DNA from 4 places in the Janthinobacterium sp. BHSEK genome. Region 3 is predicted to be linked to each of the others. Evidence: predicted binding sites of a transcription regulator. Region 3 holds the regulator's gene; each other region holds the start of a gene.
What was found. Region 3 encodes sigma-54, which starts transcription at its own class of promoters, with help from an activator protein. Its sites were predicted from a motif close to TGGCANGNAANCTGCTTT; they were not measured.
Positions count from the first base shown of each region.

Region 1: a site for sigma-54 is predicted at 3,696-3,713, ahead of AC0V2Y_RS24270 (EDSAP-1 family PEP-CTERM protein). Genes of this name have one in related genera too.
Region 2: a site for sigma-54 is predicted at 2,635-2,652, ahead of AC0V2Y_RS14400 (TorF family putative porin). Genes of this name have one in related genera too.
Region 4: a site for sigma-54 is predicted at 2,727-2,744, ahead of AC0V2Y_RS19150 (pilin). Genes of this name have one in related genera too.

Region 1 is NZ_JBWBYV010000081.1:67,975-72,657, forward strand. It holds gene AC0V2Y_RS24255 (type II secretion system F family protein) at 1-498, shown strand, start outside; gene AC0V2Y_RS24260 (type II secretion system F family protein) at 512-1,450, shown strand; gene AC0V2Y_RS24265 (LytR C-terminal domain-containing protein) at 1,462-2,544, shown strand; gene AC0V2Y_RS24270 (EDSAP-1 family PEP-CTERM protein) at 2,616-3,608, opposite strand; gene AC0V2Y_RS24275 (hypothetical protein) at 3,820-4,194, opposite strand; gene AC0V2Y_RS24280 (hypothetical protein) at 4,345-4,656, shown strand; gene AC0V2Y_RS24285 (dodecin) at 4,672-4,683, opposite strand, start outside.
Region 2 is NZ_JBWBYV010000035.1:59,074-63,756, forward strand. It holds gene AC0V2Y_RS14390 (ammonium transporter) at 1-1,431, opposite strand, end outside; gene AC0V2Y_RS14395 (P-II family nitrogen regulator) at 1,443-1,781, opposite strand; gene AC0V2Y_RS14400 (TorF family putative porin) at 1,793-2,554, opposite strand; gene AC0V2Y_RS14405 (accessory factor UbiK family protein) at 2,825-3,079, shown strand; gene AC0V2Y_RS14410 (YifB family Mg chelatase-like AAA ATPase) at 3,190-4,683, shown strand, end outside.
Region 3 is NZ_JBWBYV010000018.1:108,108-112,790, reverse strand. It holds gene AC0V2Y_RS08895 (KpsF/GutQ family sugar-phosphate isomerase) at 1-270, shown strand, start outside; gene AC0V2Y_RS08890 (KdsC family phosphatase) at 270-803, shown strand; gene lptC (LPS export ABC transporter periplasmic protein LptC) at 846-1,457, shown strand; gene lptA (lipopolysaccharide transport periplasmic protein LptA) at 1,483-2,064, shown strand; gene lptB (LPS export ABC transporter ATP-binding protein) at 2,064-2,819, shown strand; gene AC0V2Y_RS08870 (RNA polymerase factor sigma-54) at 2,824-4,302, shown strand; gene hpf (ribosome hibernation-promoting factor, HPF/YfiA family) at 4,372-4,683, shown strand, end outside.
Region 4 is NZ_JBWBYV010000056.1:63,552-68,234, forward strand. It holds gene AC0V2Y_RS19135 (DUF2889 domain-containing protein) at 1-424, shown strand, start outside; gene sucC (ADP-forming succinate--CoA ligase subunit beta) at 503-1,672, shown strand; gene sucD (succinate--CoA ligase subunit alpha) at 1,686-2,567, shown strand; gene AC0V2Y_RS19150 (pilin) at 2,782-3,246, shown strand; gene AC0V2Y_RS19155 (flagellar brake protein) at 3,268-3,990, opposite strand; gene AC0V2Y_RS19160 (DUF6713 family protein) at 4,178-4,534, shown strand; partial or broken gene AC0V2Y_RS19165 (cyclic pyranopterin monophosphate synthase MoaC) at 4,541-4,683, opposite strand, start outside.

The sequences.
Region 1 (4,683 bases), on a different contig from region 3:
CTGGCCCGCGCGCTGCGCGCCGGGCATTCGTTTTCGAATGTGCTGCAGATGGTGGGCGATGAGCTCAATGAGCCGATCAGCGGCGAATTCAAGATGGCGCACGAAGAGATCAATTACGGCGTGCCGATGAACGAGGCGCTGCAAAACCTGGCCGCGCGCATTCCGCTGACGGACTTGCGCTACCTCGTCATCGCCGTACTGGTGCAGCGCGAATCGGGCGGCAATCTGGCCGAGGTGCTGGTCAGCATCGCGCGCATCATCCGCGCCCGCCTAAAACTGCTGGGCCAGGTGCGCGTGCTGTCGGCCGAGGGGCGCATGTCGGCCTGGGTGCTGGGGCTGATGCCGGTGGTGATGATCGGCGTCATGGCGCTGGTCAACCCGCAATACATCCGCCTGCTGTGGACCGATCCCAGCGGCATCAAGCTGCTGTGGTACGCGGCTGGCATGGTGGCGCTGGGCGTGGTGTGGATGCGCAATGTGATACGTATCAGGATATAAAACTGGAGGTGGCATGAGCGGTGCACAACTGCTGTTCTTGTTGATCGTCTTCGCCGTGGTGGTGGCGCTGGCCCTGCTGGCGTGGCTGATCTTCTTTCCCGGCACCTTGCGTCAGCGCCTGTTCGGCGCCATGGCGCCGGCCGCCAGCGAGGCGGTGGCCGATACTGGCTGGGTGGAGCGCGTGGTGCGCGTGGCGCAGCCGTTCAGCAAGCTGTCGCTGCCGGAAGAGGGCTGGGAGCGCTCGCCGCTGCGCACGCGCTTCATGAACGCGGGTTGGCGCCAGGCCAGCGCGCCGGCCCTGTACTTTGCCGCGAAAACCGTGCTGGCCCTGCTGTTTCCCACCGTGCTGGGTTTGTATGCGGCCAGCGCCATGGCGGCGCAGCTGCGCAGCGTGCTGTTGCTGCTGCTGTGCGTCAGCGCCACCGTCGGCTATTACCTGCCCAACCTGGTGCTGGCCAGCACGGCCAAGCGGCGCCAGCGCGACATCTTTGAAAACATCCCCGACGCGCTCGACTTGCTGACCGTATGCGTGGAAGCGGGCCTGAGCCTGGAGCGCGCGCTGGTGAAGGTGTCGGGCGAAATCCACATCAAGAGCGTGGTGCTGGCGCAGGAATTGCAACTGGTGCTGATGGAAATGCGCGCCGGCTTTTCCAAGGAAAAGGCGCTGCGCAACCTGGCCCTGCGCAGCGGCGTGGAAGACGTCGACACCCTCGTCGCCATGCTGATCCAGTCGGAACGCTTCGGCACCAGCATGGGCGACTCGCTGCGCGTGCATTCGGAAAACCTGCGCGGCAAGCGCAGCCTGCTGGCCGAGGAGGCGGCGGCGAAGATCGCCCTGAAACTGCTGTTCCCGCTGATCTTTTGCGTCTTTCCCACCCTGATGCTGGTGCTCATGGGGCCGGCCGTGATCGAAGTCTATCGCGTGCTCGTGCCGGCCATGGCCAGCCGCTGAAAGGAGTCACCATGCGCTTGACGATTTCCCGCCTGGCCGCCGCCTGCGCCTGCCTGGGCCTGGCCGCCTGCACCACGCAACTGGCCCATGCACCGGTGCCGCAGTGGCCCGACGCCGATGCCGCCTATGCGGCAGGGCGCCAGCATTTCGAGCGGGGCGACCTGCCTGCGGCGCAAGCGGCCTACGAGCAAGCCCTGCGCCATGCGCCGCGTCATGTGGACGCGCGCAATGGCCTGGCCGTGCTGCACGCGCAGCGCGGCGAGCACGCTGCCGCCATCGCCCAGTGGCAGGCGTTGACGCAGGAGGCGGGCATGGCGCGGCCGCGGCAGGCCTATCTGTTCAGCAATCTCGGTCATGCCTATTATTTAAGCGGACGCGATGCGCAAGCGTTGACTGCGCTGGAACAGGCATGCCTGCTCGATCCGCTCAATGCGCTGGCCTGGCAGCACCTGGCGCAGGTACTGGAGCGGCTGGGACAGCACGAGCGCGCGGCCGTCATGCGGCGCCAGGCGGCCAGCTTGCGGGAACACGATGTGCGGCGCGACATGGCCGTCTTGCGCGGCGAGGCGGCGCCGCAGTCCGCGCCCGCGCCCGCGCCGGTACCGGATGCGCCCGCGATGGCGCGCGTGGAGATCACGCAGAGCGATGGCATGGCCCAGCTACGGCGCGTGCCGGCGGCGGTGCGCAGCCTGCCCGCTAGCGCGTTGCTGCCCGCCGCGCCTGTGCCTGTGGCTGGCGCGCCGCATCCGCGCCTGGAAATTGTGAACGGCAACGGCGTGCCCGGCCTGGCCGCCGCGCTGGCGCGCAGCTTGGCCGGCACGCCCGTGCAGGTGGTGCGCCTGGCCAATGCTGGCAGCTTCCAGGTGGCGCGCACGCGCGTCGAATACCGGCCCGCGCAGGAACAGGCGGCGCGCCAGCTGGCCCGTCAGCTGGGAACGCAGGTGCAGACCCAGGTGCCGATCCAGGCCGCCGACTGCCCTGCCAGCGAGCTGCGCCTGGTACTGGGACACGACCTGAGCGACCCCGCCATGCTGCACCGCTATTATCTGCAGCAATTGCAGCTGGCCCGCCAGGCGCTGGCACGGCTCGGTTAACACGCATCGGCTGGCATAAAAAAACACGCGGCGCCTTGGCGGGCGCCGCGTGTTTTTGAGCGTGCCAGTGTTTATTTCGGCTGGCGGCGGCGCGTGAAGGCGAGGCCGGCCAGTCCCGTGCCCAGCAGGAACAGGGTGCCTGGCTCCGGCACTTGCAAGGGTTCGATGACGACGATGTCGGTGCGCGTGGACTTGGAGAAGTTCAAGGTATAGCTGCCGGCGGGCAGGGCGAAATTCGACGTCAGGGAAAACATCGCGAAGCCATTCGTGAAGGCGCGCGAGGTGGCGGGATCGTTGGTGCCGGCCGTCATGTTCAGGCTGAACGGGTCCAGGCTGCCGACCGTATGGTTGCCGTTGACGTCGCTGCCATTGTTGGCATCGCCGTCGGGCGCGAACTGGAAGATCACGCCGTCGGCATTCGCATTCGACAGGCAGCCGACGGGACTGGCGGTATTGCACGAGATATTGAAGATATCCATGATCGACACGTTCGACTTGTCGCCCATGGTCGTCACGCTGGTGCGCAGGTCGCGCCGTCCCATGAAGCTGAAGGTGATGAAGCCGGCGCTCGACAGGGTCAGGTTGACGGAGCCGGTCAGCGTGTCGCCAGCCGTGGCCGTGGCGGCGCCCACCGTGTTGCGCTGTGTTTCCGCCACGGCGCTCACGGTCGAGCCGGTGCCGTTGAGCATGTTGCCGAAGGCATGCGCATCGCCGCGCGCGAATTCCAGCGTGGAACTGGGGCTGGGTGCGTAGTTATTTTGCGGCAAGCCGCTGCAGCCGCCGCCCGAACACACTTGCAGCACGTCGGCATTGGCGGCCGGGCCCGTATTGACGGCGCGCGGATTGACGGCCACGCCGCCCTGGAAAAAGGCGCTGTCGCTGGCGTTGCGGTTGGCGCCGGCCAGCGACAGCGCGCCGGCGCTGGTGGTGATGCGGAAATTGTTCAATTCGTTGACGGCCAGGCCGTACGCGCCGGCCTGCGCCTGACCGCTGGCCAGCAGGCTTGCCGCCGCCAGTGCGCCCAGCCAGCCCAGGGTCTTGCTTCGTGTGTGATCGACGTTCATCGCAGCCTCTTATCGTAGTCAGTCTCGGAAAATCCGGGGGATAAAGAATCCAGAATGACTTTCCTGGATTCATCTCGTAGACAGTGATAAGCAGCTTGCGTGCCACACAAAAAAAGCATTTCAAATCAAACGCTTGCGTAAAACGGACTGAGCTGGTGGAAGCAAAGTGTAAGAAAGGCCGACGCCGCCTGGCGGGCGGCATCGGCCAGCCTCAGGTACCCCGGTGATAGCCCAGGTGGCCGCCCGAATTGCGCGCGCAGCCGCAGCCGATGCGCGCCACTTCCTCGCCTTCCGTCAATTTCCAGTTGGTAATCGTCGTGTGCTGCCAGTCGATGTCGCTTTTCTTGACAGGTTTCACCGTCAAGGTGCGGGTTGCCGCGTCCGTGTACTCCATCAGCTCTTCGTCGTCGGCGATGTCGAAATGGCGGTGGATCAGGGAAATGCCGAAGCGGTCGAGCGCGCCATAGCGCTGCAGCACGTCGCGCAGTTCGCGAAAGCAGGCCAGGTCGTCGGGCAGCAGCGGGTCGACGGCGGAAATATCGGCGACGGGCTGCCATTGCATGGCGTGGATGTTCAGGCTGTGCATGATGTTCTCCTGTGCCCCTGGTATCAAGCCCAGGCTGCCGGAGGGGCGCCGGCACGCCTGGCGAAGTGCCCATCGTGGCCGCAACGCCGCTGCGGCGCTTGCGTCAGATCAAAGGTGCGGCATATCGTGGCTTGCCCGGTAAAATAGGCGATGGCAAACAAAACCCCCACCTTCCCCGGCGCACGCACGGGCCGCGGTCAGGTCCTGGCCGTGCTGCTGTCGAACCGCGACCAGTCCGGCGCCGAGCCGCTGCAAGGCCGCGTCTCGCTGGCCGCCATCGTGAAAGCGCTGAAACGCAAATACCACTGGCCCATCGAGACGCACAGCTTTCCCGCCAACACGCAGGATGGCCGTGCCAGCTGGGCAACGGTATATAGCTTGCCGGAAAAGGTGATCGAGGCCGCGCTGGAAGCCGGCGGCCGGGAGTGGCTGGAGAGCCGGGGAGTGCCTGGGCTGCGCTGAACGCGTCGCCCTCCGCTATTCGAGCCG
Region 2 (4,683 bases), on a different contig from region 3:
GACGGAGACCAGGGCCGACCACAGGATGGTGGTGCCGACCGCTTGCGCCTGCACCCACACCTGATGGCCGATCGAGTACGGGTCGGCCGACATCTTGTTGGTGACAAAGTCGAAGATGCCCTGACCGCCCAATTGTGGTGCAGCAAACACACCCGTCAGCAAGGCGCCGAGGATGCCGCCCACGCCATGCACGCCGAACACGTCGAGCGAATCGTCGGCGCCGATCAGGCGTTTCAGACCATTCACGCCCCACAGGCAGACGATACCGGCCAGCAAGCCGATGACCAGGCCGCCCATCGGGCCGACAAAGCCGGCCGCCGGGGTGATCGCCACCAGGCCGGCCACGGCGCCCGATGCGCCACCGAGCATGGAGGGCTTGCCTTTGCTGATCCACTCGCCAAATACCCACGACAGGGTGGCGGCGGCAGTGGCCAACAAGGTGTTGACGAAGGCCAGGGCTGCCACGTCGCCCGCTTCCAGCGAGGAACCGGCATTGAAACCGAACCAGCCCACCCACAGCAGGGAAGCGCCGATCATGGTCATCGTCAGCGAGTGCGGCGCCATCGATTCGCGGCCGTAGCCAACGCGCTTGCCGATCATGATCGCGCCCACCAGGCCGGCGACGGCGGCATTGATGTGCACCACGGTGCCGCCGGCGAAGTCCAGCGCGCCTTTTTGCCAGATCCAGCCCGCTTTCAGGGCTTCGCTGGCCGAGGTAGCGGCATTGGTGATCAGGTCAGGACCGGTCCAGAACCACACCATGTGGGCCGCAGGCAGGTAGGCAAACGTGAACCACAGCACGACGAAGGCCAGCACGGCGGCAAACTTGGCGCGCTCGGCAAAGGCACCGACGATCAGTGCGCAGGTGATGGCGGCAAACGTGCCCTGGAAGGCGACGAAGACGAACTCGGGAATGACGACGCCCTTGCTGAACGTGGCGGCGGCGGCAAACGTGCCCTTGGCCGGGTCCCAGATACCGTTCAGGAACAGGCGGTCGAAGCCACCGAAGAAGGCGGTTTTTTCCGTGAAGGCGATGGAATAGCCATAAATGCACCACAGCACGATGACCAGCGCGAACACCATGAACACTTGCATCAGCACCGACAGCATGTTCTTCGAGCGCACCAGACCGCCGTAGAACAGGGCCAGGCCGGGGATGGTCATCAAGATCACCAGCAAGGTGGAAATCATCATGAAACTGGTATCGCCCTTGTTGGCGACGGGCGCGGCGGCTGGCGCGGCAGCGGCCGGGGCCGGCGCGGCGGCAGCCGGTGCCGTTGCGTCCGGCACGGGCGTGACGGCGGGCGCGGCGACGGCCGCGGTCGTGGCCGCTTCCGTCTTGGCAGGGGCATCGGCAAAGCTCGGCGCGGCGACGCCAAACGCACAAAGACAGGCAAACCCAGCTAGCAATTTTGTTATATTTTTACGCATCAATATTCCCCTTAGAGCGCTTCGTTGCCGGTTTCACCGGTACGGATGCGGATGACCTGTTCCAGGTTGTAGACGAAAATCTTGCCGTCGCCGATTTTACCGGTACGCGCCGCGCCTTCGATCGCTTCGATGGCCTGGTCGACAATGGCGTCATCGACGGCCGCTTCAATCTTGGTCTTGGGCAAAAAATCAACGACATACTCGGCGCCACGGTAGAGTTCCGTGTGGCCTTTCTGGCGGCCGAACCCTTTGACTTCGGTAACGGTAATGCCTTGCACATTGATAGCCGACAAGGCTTCGCGTACTTCGTCCAGTTTGAACGGTTTAATGATTGCAGTAATCATTTTCATGGCAGTCTCGCTTAAAAGGTTTTGGATACGGTCAGCACGAGACCGGATTTCGCCAGATTCTTGCCATTCGGTGCCAGCGACGTGATATTGGCTTTGACGTAGGCCAAGGCGACAGTTGCCACGCCAAAATCCTTGGTGACGCCCAGCTTGTAATCGGTATAGCTGAGGGCATCGTTATGTTCGACTTTCTGGCGGCCCACATGCAAGTTCAGCAGATAGCCTTCGTACATATCGATATTCGCGCCCACGTCGAGGTAGCCGCTGTTCTTGCTGTCGGCCACGCCGAACAGATTGGTGGTCGAGTGCGAGTACTTGATGTAGGCCGGGCCATAGCCGAGTTGGCCGTACAGCTCGAAGGTGTTCGCATTCGTGCTCAAGCCATTCGATGGGTAGAAGTAATACAGGCCGCCCACGTCATAGGTAAAATCCTTGCTGATCTCGCCCCGCTTGCCGGCATAAATATCCCATTCCAGGTTCGTATCGCCGCCGCCGTCCTTGATCCATTTGATGCTCGACAGCCAGGTTCCCACGTACAGCCCCGTCGGATTGTGGGTATAGTCGGCGCCGCCGCTAATGGCAGGGTCGAGACGGCTTTGCGACACGCCACGGTAGCGGTAGTCGCTGGTCAGCGCCACGTTGTAGCTCACCACGTTATCAGGTACGGCAGCAGCAGGCGCCGCCACCGCATCCTGGGCCATGGCGCTGCCGCTCAAAGCGGTCATGGCCAGCGTCAACGCTGCAGCTAAAGTCATGTTCTTGGACAGATTCTTCATGGCGATTCCCTTTTATTGAACTTTTAAAGCGGTTGAGGTTTAAAATCTTGGCTGGAGATCACAAAGCGTTCATACCTTCTTTAGCAGAATACGTGCCAGCTCTCTTGCCACCTTGACAGGTGCGTTTCCGGCCATACATACCCTGCAAGCCGCTGGGCATGCGGGAATACGCTGCTGAAGCGTTGTGGATTTGCCTATTTTCGCACCAGATTAACACCGCTGTGCACCGCAATGGTGCGATGCACATGCCGCACCATAAAAGGACTGAACATGGACATGAATACCTTCTTTAACGACTTGCAAGGCAAGATTCACCAAGCCATCGAGAACTCGCCTGCCAAGGATATCGAGAAAAACGTGAAATCGATGATGACCCAGGGCTTCGCCCGCCTCGATCTCGTCACGCGCGAGGAATTCGATATCCAGGCGCAAGTGCTGGCCAAGACCCGCGCCAAGCTCGACGCACTGGAATTGCGCCTGATCGAACTGGAAACGCGCCTGAACGAATCGAAGGCCAAGGTGTAAGGTGCCGTCAGCGAGGCGCCGTTATTGACGGCCTTGCTGGCATACCTCAAGCCTGACGGCATTTCAAGCGCTAGACTGATCCTGCCCGCCCCAGGGCACAGGGGAGTCTGATGAGTCTGGCCGTCCTGAAAAGCCGCGCCCTGGCCGGCATGGAGGCGCCCGAGGTAAGTGTCGAAGTCCACCTTGCCAATGGCTTGCCTTCGTTTACGATAGTCGGCCTGCCGGATACGGAAGTGAAGGAATCGCGCGACCGCGTGCGGGCCGCGCTGCAAAACTGCGGCTTCGAGATGCCGGCGCGGCGCATCACGGCCAACCTGGCGCCGGCGGACCTGCCCAAGGAATCAGGCCGCTTCGATCTGCCCATTGCCTTGGGCATCCTGGCTGCGTCCGGCCAGTTGCCGGGCGACCAATTGCACCACTACGAATTCGCGGGCGAACTGTCGCTCTCAGGCCAGTTGCGCCCCATCCGCGGCGCCCTGGCCATGACCTTTGCCATGCAGCGCAGTCAGGCGGGCACGCCGCGCGCCTTCATCCTGCCGCAGGCGAATGCGGATGAGGCGGCGCTGGTCAGCGATGCCTGCATCTATCCCGCTCACAGCCTGCTCGAAGTCTGCGCGCATTTTGCCGCGCACGCCGGCCACACGGCCCTGCAACGTCATCAGCCCATGCTGGCAGCGCACGTTTCTCCGTACCCCGACTTTGCCGACGTGCAGGGCCAGCAGCAGGCGCGGCGGGCGCTGGAAGTGGCGGCCGCGGGCGGCCATAACGTGCTGATGGTGGGACCGCCGGGCGCGGGCAAGACCATGCTGGCCAGCCGCTTCCCCGGCGTGCTGCCGCCCATGAGCGATGAGGAAGCGCTGGAATCGGCCGCCGTGCATTCGCTGGGCGGCCACTTCAAGGTGGAACACTGGAAACGCCGCCCCTACCGCGCCCCGCACCAGACGGCGTCCGGCGTGGCCCTGGTGGGCGGCGGCAACGTGCCGCGCCCGGGAGAAATCTCGCTGGCCCACTGCGGCGTGCTGTTTCTCGATGAAATCGCTGAATTCCAGCGCCGGGTGCTCGATGTGCTGCGCCAGCCTATGGAATCGGGGGTGATCAGCATTTCGCGCGCGGCCCGCCAGGCCGAGTTTCCTGCCCGTTTTCAACTGATCGCCGCCATGAATCCCTGCCCGTGCGGCTATCTGGGCCACGCTTCGGGACGTTGCCGCTGCACGCCGGACGCCGTGCTCCGTTATCACAACCGCCTGTCCGGCCCGCTACTCGACCGTATTGACCTGCAAATCGAAGTGGCCGCCATGGCGCCGGCGGCCCTGGGCCGGCACGCCGGCGCCGGCGAAAGCACGCAAGCCATCGCCACGCGGGTAGCGGCTGCCTTTGCCTTGCAGCTGGCACGCCAGGGAAAAGCGAACCAGAGGCTGAGCAACACGGAAATCGAACAGCATTGTCGCCTGGAAACGCACGGCGAACAGCTGCTGCATGGCGCCATGGCGCGCCTGCACTGGTCGGCGCGCACCTACCACCGGGTACTACGCGTGGCGCGCAGCATCGCGGATCTGGCGGGCAGCCCCGCCATTACGCAAGCGCATGTTGCCGAAGCGATCCAG
Region 3 (4,683 bases):
GCCGTCGTTGATGCGGACAACCGCCCCGTGGGCGTGTTTACGGATGGCGACTTGCGCCGCATGTTCGAGCGCGTGCAGGATTTCACGCAAGTGGCGATCCGCGACGTCATGCATGCGCAGCCGCGCAGCATCGCGCCCGAGCGCCTGGCCGTCGACGCCGTAGCCGTGATGGAGCAGTTCCGCATCAACCAGATGCTGGTCGTCGATGCCGACGGCAAGCTCGTGGGCGCGCTGCATATCCATGATCTGACGCAAGCGAAGGTGATCTGATGGAGAGCGTAGCGGACAACCTGGCGCGCGCGGCCAAGGTCAGACTGATGATCTTTGACGTCGATGGCGTGCTGACCGACGGCAGCCTGCATTTCGGCCCCGATGGCGAGATGATGAAAACGTTTAATGTGTATGATGGCCTGGGCATCAAGCTGCTGCAGGAATCGGGCGTGCAGACGGCCATCATCAGCGCGCGCCGCTCGGCCATCACGGCACGCCGGGCGCAAGACCTGGGCATTACCCATGTGCACCAGGGCGGTCACGACAAGCTGACGCCGTTTCGCGAGCTGCTGGCGCTGACGGGCTTGACGGAAGAACAATGCGGCTATATCGGCGACGACGTCATCGATGCGCCCATCCTGCGCCGCGTGGGCTTTGCCGTCAGCGTGCCGGGCGGGCGTCCGGAAGCGCAGGGCCTGGCGCACCATGTGACGCAGGCCGGCGGCGGCCGCGGCGCGGTGCGCGAGATCTGCGAATTCCTGCTGCGCGCCCAGGACAACTATGCGCGCGTCATGGCGCCGTTCCTGGAGTGAGGCGCGCCTTGCCGCCAGTGACCTTTGAAAGAGTGAAGCCCTATGCGTAAGCCAGGAGGCGCCCATCGCTGGCGCATGATTTTTACCGTGCTGGGCGCGGTCGTCGTCGCGCTGGGCAGCTTCTGGCTGCTCGAAGTGATGAACAAGAATGGCCAGGACATCAGGGCCAGCAAGCATCTGGACGAGCCCGACTATTTCATCACCAATTTCAGCCTGGTGCGCATGGATTTGACGGGTAAACCCAGCTATATCGTGTCGGGCACCAAGCTCACGCATTATCCGCTCGACGATTCGTCCGATATCGACCAGCCCTTCGTGCGCAAGCTGACGCCCGGCATGCCGCCGCTGAACATGAATGCGGAACTGGCGCATATCGACCAGGATAATACCCGGCTGCAACTGCACCGCAAGGTCGTGATCGATCGCGCGGCCAGTCCGAAGGCGCAGAACCTGACCGTGAGGACGGAAGCGCTGACGGTGTTTCCGGACGAGGAAAGAATGGAAACGGACGTGCCGGTCGATATCCTGACGGGTACTTCGCGCCTCAATGGCATCGGCATGAAGGCCAATAACGCCACCGGCGTGGTGGAAGTGCAAAATGCGCTGCGCATGGTACTCCCGCCGAAACCGCGCCCGGCCGCGGCGGCAAAATGACAGAATGAAACAAGGAAACCATACTATGAAGAACATCTTGCTGTTGAGCGTATTTTCTCTGGCCATGATGGGCGTGGCGCATGCCGAGAAGGCCGATTCCGAGAAGGAAGCCGTCATCACGGCGCGTAGCGGCCACGTCGATGACGTCAAGCAGATCCGTACCCTGACGGGCGACGTCGTGCTGGTCAAGGGCACCCTGACCATGAAGGCGGGCCGGGCCCTGATCACGGAAGACCCGCAAGGCTACCAGTTCATTACCTTCTGGGCCGATCCCGGCAAGCTGGCCACCTTCCGCCAGAAGCGCGATGGCGCGGGCGACCTGTGGGTCGAAGGCGAAGCGGAGCGCGTGGAATACGACAACAAGACGGAAGTGGTGAAACTGTTTTCCAGGGCCAAGCTGACGCGCCTGGAGGGCACGAAAGTGACCGACGTGGCCAATGGCGCCTTCATCTCGTATGACAGCCGCAAGGAAGTGTTTGCGATGGAAAATTCCAACAGCGGCACCAGCACCCCCGATGGCGGCAGCGTGCGCATGGTGATCCAGCCGAAGACCAAGGCGCCCGCGGCGGAGAAAGCGCCGGCCACGCCTGCGCCAGGAACGAAATAATGGACAATACTCGTTGCGGCAGTACCCTGATCGTTCGCGGGCTGCAAAAAACCTATGGCAAGCGGCAAGTCGTGCATGACGTCTCGCTGCAAGTCGAATGCGGCGAAGTGGTGGGGCTGCTGGGCCCGAACGGCGCCGGCAAGACCACGTCGTTCTACATGATCGTCGGCCTGGTGCCGTCCGATGGCGGCAGCATCGATATCAGCGGCGTGGACATTTCCAGCCTGCCGATCCACCGCCGCGCGCAGATGGGCCTGTCGTACCTGCCGCAGGAAGCGTCCGTGTTCCGCAAGCTGACGGTGGAAGACAATATCCGTGCCGTGCTGGAAATCCAGACCGTCGAAGGCCGCCCCCTGAAGAAGGCCGAGATCGAGGAGCGCCTGGATAAACTGCTGGCCGACCTGCAGATTGAAAAGCTGCGCGAGAACCAGGCCCTGTCCCTGTCGGGCGGCGAGCGCCGCCGCGTGGAAATCGCCCGCGCGCTGGCCACCGATCCCCGTTTCGTGCTGCTCGACGAGCCCTTCGCCGGCGTCGATCCGATCGCCGTCATCGAGATCCAGCGCATCGTGCGCTTCTTGAAGGAGCGCAATATCGGCGTGCTGATCACCGATCATAATGTGCGCGAGACGCTGGGTATTTGCGACCGTGCCTACATCATCAACCAGGGCTCGGTGCTGGCGTCGGGACGCCCCGACGACATCATCGCCAACGAGTCGGTACGCCGGGTCTATCTGGGCGAACACTTCCGCATGTGAGCCAATGAAACAATCATTGCAGCTGCGCACTTCGCAGCATCTGGCACTGACGCCGCAGTTGCAGCAATCGATACGCCTGTTGCAATTGTCTACCCTGGAATTGCACCAGGAACTCGAGCAGCTGCTGACGGACAATCCCTTGCTCGAGCGCCTCGACGATCCGCTCGACCGTTCGCTGCGCCTGCTGTCCGACGGGGCCTTGAGTTCCACGGCCGCGCCGGCCGAAGCGCCGCCCCAGCCGCCAGGCCAGGAGGCGCCCGCAGCGCCGGCCGAAGCGGAAACGTTTGACGGCGAGGGGGGCGACGGCGCGGCCGCCGCGGATGGCGGCGACAGCGACTGGAGCGAGGCGAGCCGGGGCAAGGCGCCCGACGACGAAGATTCCCGTCCGCAATTGGAGGCCCACCACTGCACCCTGCGCGAGCACCTGATGGAGCAGATGCGCGTGACGGTGCTCGAGTTGCGCGACCGTGCGCTGGTCGAGCTGATCATCGACGCGCTCGACGACAATGGCTATCTGGAAGAGTCGCTCGACGACATCCTGGCGCGCCTGCCGGAAGAGCTGGAAATCGACGCCGACGAGATGCGCACGGCCTTGTCGCTGCTGCAAAGTTTCGATCCGCCGGGCGTGGGCGCGCGCAATGCGTCCGAATGCCTGGCGCTGCAGATCAAGCGCTTGCCGCACGTCGCCATGGTGACGCGGCGCATGGCCCTCGTCATCGTGGAAAAGCACCTGGCCTGGTTTGCCCAGCGCGATTTCAACAAGCTGAAGAAAGCCCTCGATTGCGACGAGGAAGACTTGCGCGAGGCGCAGACGGTGATTCGCCAGTGCAATCCGCACCCGGGCGCCGTGTTCGCCTCGGACGTGTCCGACTATGTGGTGCCCGACGTCGTCGTCAAGCGCGCGCGCAATGGCTGGCAAGTCACCCTGAACAACGACGTCATGCCGCGCCTGCGCGTCAACGCCATGTACGCCAACCTGCTCAAGCAGGGCAAGGGCGAGGGCGCCATGGGCGCACAGTTGCAGGAAGCCAAGTGGCTGATCAAGAATATGCGCCAGCGCTTCGACACGATCCTGCGCGTGGCGCAGGCGATAGTAGAAAGGCAAAAGAACTTTTTCTCGCATGGGGCCGTTGCCATGCGCCCCCTTGTGCTCCGTGAAATAGCTGATACACTGGGTTTACACGAGAGTACTATCTCGCGGGTAACAACTCAAAAGTACATGCTGACCCCGCACGGCATGTTCGAGTTGAAATATTTCTTTGGTAGCCACGTCGCCACCGAAGCGGGGGGCGAAGCGTCATCGACGGCGATACGGGCATTGATCGTGCAACTGACAGGAGCAGAAGACCCTAAAAATCCTTTATCCGACAGTAAGATTGCGGACATGCTGGGGGAACAAGGCATGGTGATTGCGCGACGTACTGTTGCCAAATACCGGGAAGCATTGAAAATTCCGCCAGTGAGCCTGCGTAAGTGTTTGTAAGTTTTTTTCGGTTCCTCTGCGGGCCGGATAGGATGGACCGCACGAACCCGATCATCTTTAGGAGTGTGTATGAATCTCACCATCAGCGGACATCATCTCGAAGTGACACCAGCCATCCGTGAATACGTACAAACGAAGCTGGAGCGCGTGAAACGTCATTTCGATCAAGTCATCGATATCGCCGTGATTCTGACCGTGGATAACCTCAAAGAGAAAGAAAAACGTCAAAAGGCCGAAGTCAACCTGCGTCTGAGTGGCAAAACCGTCTATGTGGAAAGCCTGGCGCAAGACCTGTATGCCGCGATCGATGCCCTGATCGACAAGCTCGATAGGCAAGTGATGAAATACAAAACCAAAGTGCAAGGGCACGGTAAAGAGGCG
Region 4 (4,683 bases), on a different contig from region 3:
GGCCTCCGGCCCCCGTCCCGCCGGCGCCCCTCTGCATGACCTCCATTTACGCATTACCGTCGATCGCGAACTGACCATTGTCGAGGCCGAAGCCGCCTCCGATGCCGTGCCCTATCCCGGTTTTTGCGATACCATCGGCCCCGCTTACAGGGCGCTGATCGGTTTGAACCTATTGAAGAATTTCCGCCGCGACTTGAAACAGCGCCTGGCGGGAATCGCTGGCTGTACCCATTTGACCGAATTGGCGCAAGTCTTGCCGACTGCGACGGTTCAGGCATTTGCCGGCGATGTCTGGTCGACCCGTGACGGTGCGAATGCTGACTTGTCGCATGAAAAGCCGTTCCAACTCGACAAATGCCACGCCCTGCGCACCGATGGCGGGGCGGTTGCACAGTATTACCCGCGCTGGGTAGCCAAGGTGTGATCCCGGCGCTCTGTTTTTCCTGTTTTTTTTGCACCACTAACCGTATTTTTACAAATCAGTATCAGAAGGGAAGCCAGCATGAAAATCCATGAGTATCAAGCCAAAGAAATCCTCCGGCAGCACGGAGTGACGGTACCACGCGGTATTCCGTGCATGTCCGTCGAAGAAGCCGTCAAGGCTGCGGAAACCCTGGGCGGCCCAGTGTGGGTTGTCAAGGCGCAGATCCACGCAGGTGGCCGCGGCAAGGGCGGCGGCGTGAAAGTGGCAAAATCGATGGAACAGGTCAAGGAATACGCTGACCAGATCATGGGCATGCAGCTGATCACGCATCAGACCAGCGCCGAAGGCCAGAAAGTCAACCGCCTGCTGGTGGAAGAAGGCGCCGACATCAAACAGGAACTGTACGTTTCGCTGGTCACCGACCGCGTTACCCAGAAAATCGTCCTGATGGCATCGTCCGAAGGCGGCATGGACATCGAAGAAGTGGCCGAGAGCCACCCTGAGAAGATCCATCACGTCACCATCGATCCGGGCACAGGCCTGACCGATGCCCAGGCAGACGACATCGCCGCCAAGATCGGCGTGCCTGCCGGTTCCATCGCCGACGCCCGCGTCAACCTGCAAGGCTTGTACAAAGCCTACTGGGAAACCGATTGCTCGCTGGCCGAGATCAACCCGCTGATCGTCACCGGCAGCGGCAAGGTCATCGCCCTGGACGCCAAGTTCAACTTCGACCCGAACGCCCTGTTCCGTCATCCGGAAATCGTCGCCCTGCGCGATCTGGATGAAGAAGATCCAGCTGAAATCGAAGCGTCGAAATTCGACCTGGCTTACATCTCGCTCGACGGCAACATCGGTTGCCTGGTGAACGGCGCCGGCCTGGCCATGGCCACCATGGACACCATCAAGCTGTTCGGCGGCGAGCCAGCCAACTTCCTGGACGTCGGCGGCGGCGCCACGGCAGAAAAAGTGACCGAAGCGTTCAAGATCATGCTGAAAAACCCAGGCCTGAAAGCCATCCTGGTGAACATTTTCGGCGGCATCATGCGTTGCGACGTGATCGCTGAAGGCGTCATCGCCGCAGTGAAAGCCGTCTCGCTGAACGTACCGCTGGTCGTGCGCATGAAGGGCACCAACGAAGACCTGGGCAAAAAGATGCTGGCCGATTCCGGTCTGCCTATCATCGCAGCCGACACCATGGAAGATGCAGCCAAGAGCGTCGTTGCCGCTGCTGCCGGTCAAGCTTAATTAAGGAATCAACATGTCCATTCTGATCAATAAAGATACCAAAGTCGTTACCCAAGGGATCACCGGCAAGACCGGCCAGTTCCATACCCGCGGTTGCCGCGACTACGCGAACGGCAAAGCTGCCTTCGTGGCAGGCGTGAACCCGAAGAAAGCCGGCGAAGATTTCGAAGGCATTCCTATTTTCGCTAACGTTACCGAAGCGAAAAAAGAAACCGGCGCCAACGTTTCCGTGATCTACGTGCCGCCAGCAGGCGCGGCAGCGGCGATCTGGGAAGCTGTCGAAGCTGAAATGGATCTGGCCATTTGCATCACCGAAGGCATTCCTGTCCGCGACATGATGGCCCTGAAGGACCGCATGGCGAAAGCTGGCAGCAAGACCTTGCTGCTGGGCCCTAACTGCCCAGGCCTGATCACGCCAGACGAAATCAAGATCGGCATCATGCCAGGTCACATCCACAAGAAGGGCCGTATCGGCGTCGTATCGCGTTCGGGCACCCTGACCTATGAAGCAGTGGGTCAACTGACGGCACTGGGTCTGGGCCAATCGTCGGCAGTCGGCATCGGCGGCGACCCGATCAACGGTCTGAAGCACATCGACATCATGAAGATGTTCAATGACGATCCAGATACCGACGCGGTCATCATGATCGGCGAAATCGGCGGTCCAGACGAAGCCAACGCGGCTTATTGGATCAAAGACAACATGAAAAAACCGGTCGTCGGCTTCATCGCTGGCGTGACGGCTCCTCCAGGCAAGCGCATGGGCCACGCCGGCGCGCTGATCTCGGGCGGCGCCGATACGGCACAAGCCAAGCTGGAAATCATGGAAGCTTGCGGCATCACCGTGACCAAGAACCCGTCGGAAATGGCGCGTCTGCTGAAAGCCATGCTGTAATTTCAGCCCGCTGACCGCAGTACAAAAAAGGAGCTTCGGCTCCTTTTTTTTGTCTGCAAGACAGGCCGTTTTCCGGCCTGAGCGGACGGCGCTGGTCCGATAGCGCCCAAATGTGTCGCTTTTCTTTCCATGTGTACCGCCGCTGCCCGGGCGCGCCGCTGGCATGGCGCTTGCACTGTGAAGGGCGTGACCAACTGCACTCCGGGAGGATGCGATGCGCGCGCAAAGCGGATTTACCCTGATAGAACTGATGATCGTGGTGGCCATCGCCGGCATCCTGGCGGCCGTGGCCATTCCCCAGTACGGCGACTATACGATGCGGGCCAAGGTCAGCAACGTGCTGGCCGCCGCCGCACCGTTGAAAACGGCCGTGGCCCTGTGCGTGCAGGAAAATGGGGGCGAGGCGGCCGCCTGCAGCACGCCCACCGAGAGCGTACCAAGTTCCATTCCCGTGTTCAGTGCCACGCGCGAAGTGGCGAGCGCCACTGTGGACAAGGGGAATATCGTGCTGACCCTCGCTGCCGACCTGGGCACGGGGATCGGTGGGCAAAGCGTGACGATGACCATGAAGCCGGGTACCAGTAGCCTGAGCTGGTTTAACAGCACCACCGTAACGAATCTGGCGGCGAAGGAAGCGATTATCAAAAACAACATTCCCGACGTGACCCCGACCCTGTAAGCGGCGCTGGCCAGCCGGGTATCAGACGATTTTTTGCCGGTCCGCGATCAGCGCTTCATAGGTAAGGTTTTGCAACAGGGTGTAGTGGGTCGGTTCCAGGTCGATGAATTGCACGCCATATGTATAGATTTCGGCTGCGTCGGCGGCATGGCCATTCGACGGCTTGCCCACGCTGACGTTCTGGATGCGGGCGCGCGTGTTGACGCGCATCTGATGCTTGTTCGGCTGCACCAGCAGGGTAAAGCTGAGCGCCACGCCGTCGTCATCGGGCGTGAGCATGCCGGGCGCCTCGATCAGCGCGCCCGACACGCTGAGGTTGACGATGAACACGGGCACGGCCGCCACGTCGCGGTAGCTCAGCTGCGCCGGGATCTCCACTTTCACGCGCATGGCCGTGCGCAGGCTGGTGCCCTGGATGGCGTCGGGAAAGCTCAGGTGCACGTAATGGAGCGGGCGGCCGAAGATGCGCAGCACGCTGCACGCAAACGAACAGACGGTGATGCCGGAAAACACACGGATGGTCAGCTTGTCGCCCTCGTTGAGCACGATGGAGACGCCATTTTCCATGGGAATCTTGACGATCAGGTACTCGTCTTTCACATAACCGATCACGGTCGAGAAATGCTGGATGGGTTTGATGGTGCGGTGCGTGATGAACTGAATGCGTCCTCCCACCTGCAGATTCATGGCTTCGAATTCGAAGTCCTGGAGCTTGCTTTCCGCGGCGGGCTTGTTGCTTGTCATGCGATGCTCATGTGGATATGGTCGACTCGCAGTATGCATGATTTCTTGATGAAAAAGCATTTATATCAATGAATTTCATATTGATATCGAAAAGTGCCATGGACAGGTCCCGCTGCGCGTTGCAGGCTTTACAATTGCGTCAATACTGACGAATGTAAATTTTATGCCACGCAGCTATTTTTGGACCATGTTGTGCCTGATCCTGCATCAAATCGACGCCGCCTACTGGAAAGAGTGGGAGATGTTTCATGTGCCAGGCGGCATACAGGGTTTCCTGATATTCAATCTGGCGGCGATCGCCGTGGTGCTGGCCGGTTACCGGCACGTGCTGTTGGCCACCCCGCGAGCGCCCCTGTATGCTTGTGTCTGCGCCGCGCTGGGCGTGGGAACGTGCCTGATCCATGCCGGCTTTGCGCTGGCAGGGCAGGAACAGTTCCACTTGCCCCTGTCCATGGCCATCATCGGGCTGTGCCTGGCCAGTGCCATCTGGCTGCTGTGCGACTTGCGCCGCGTCCGGGGCCAGCTGGCGCGCCAGGCAGCATAATGACACCTCGGCGTGCCAATCACCCGACTTGCCCCCATGCTTCTCCAGCACGCGCACGTTGGTCATGACCATGCCCCGGTCGACGGCCTTACACATGTCATAGATCGTCAACAAGCCGATCTGCACGGACGTGTGCGCTTCCATTTCCA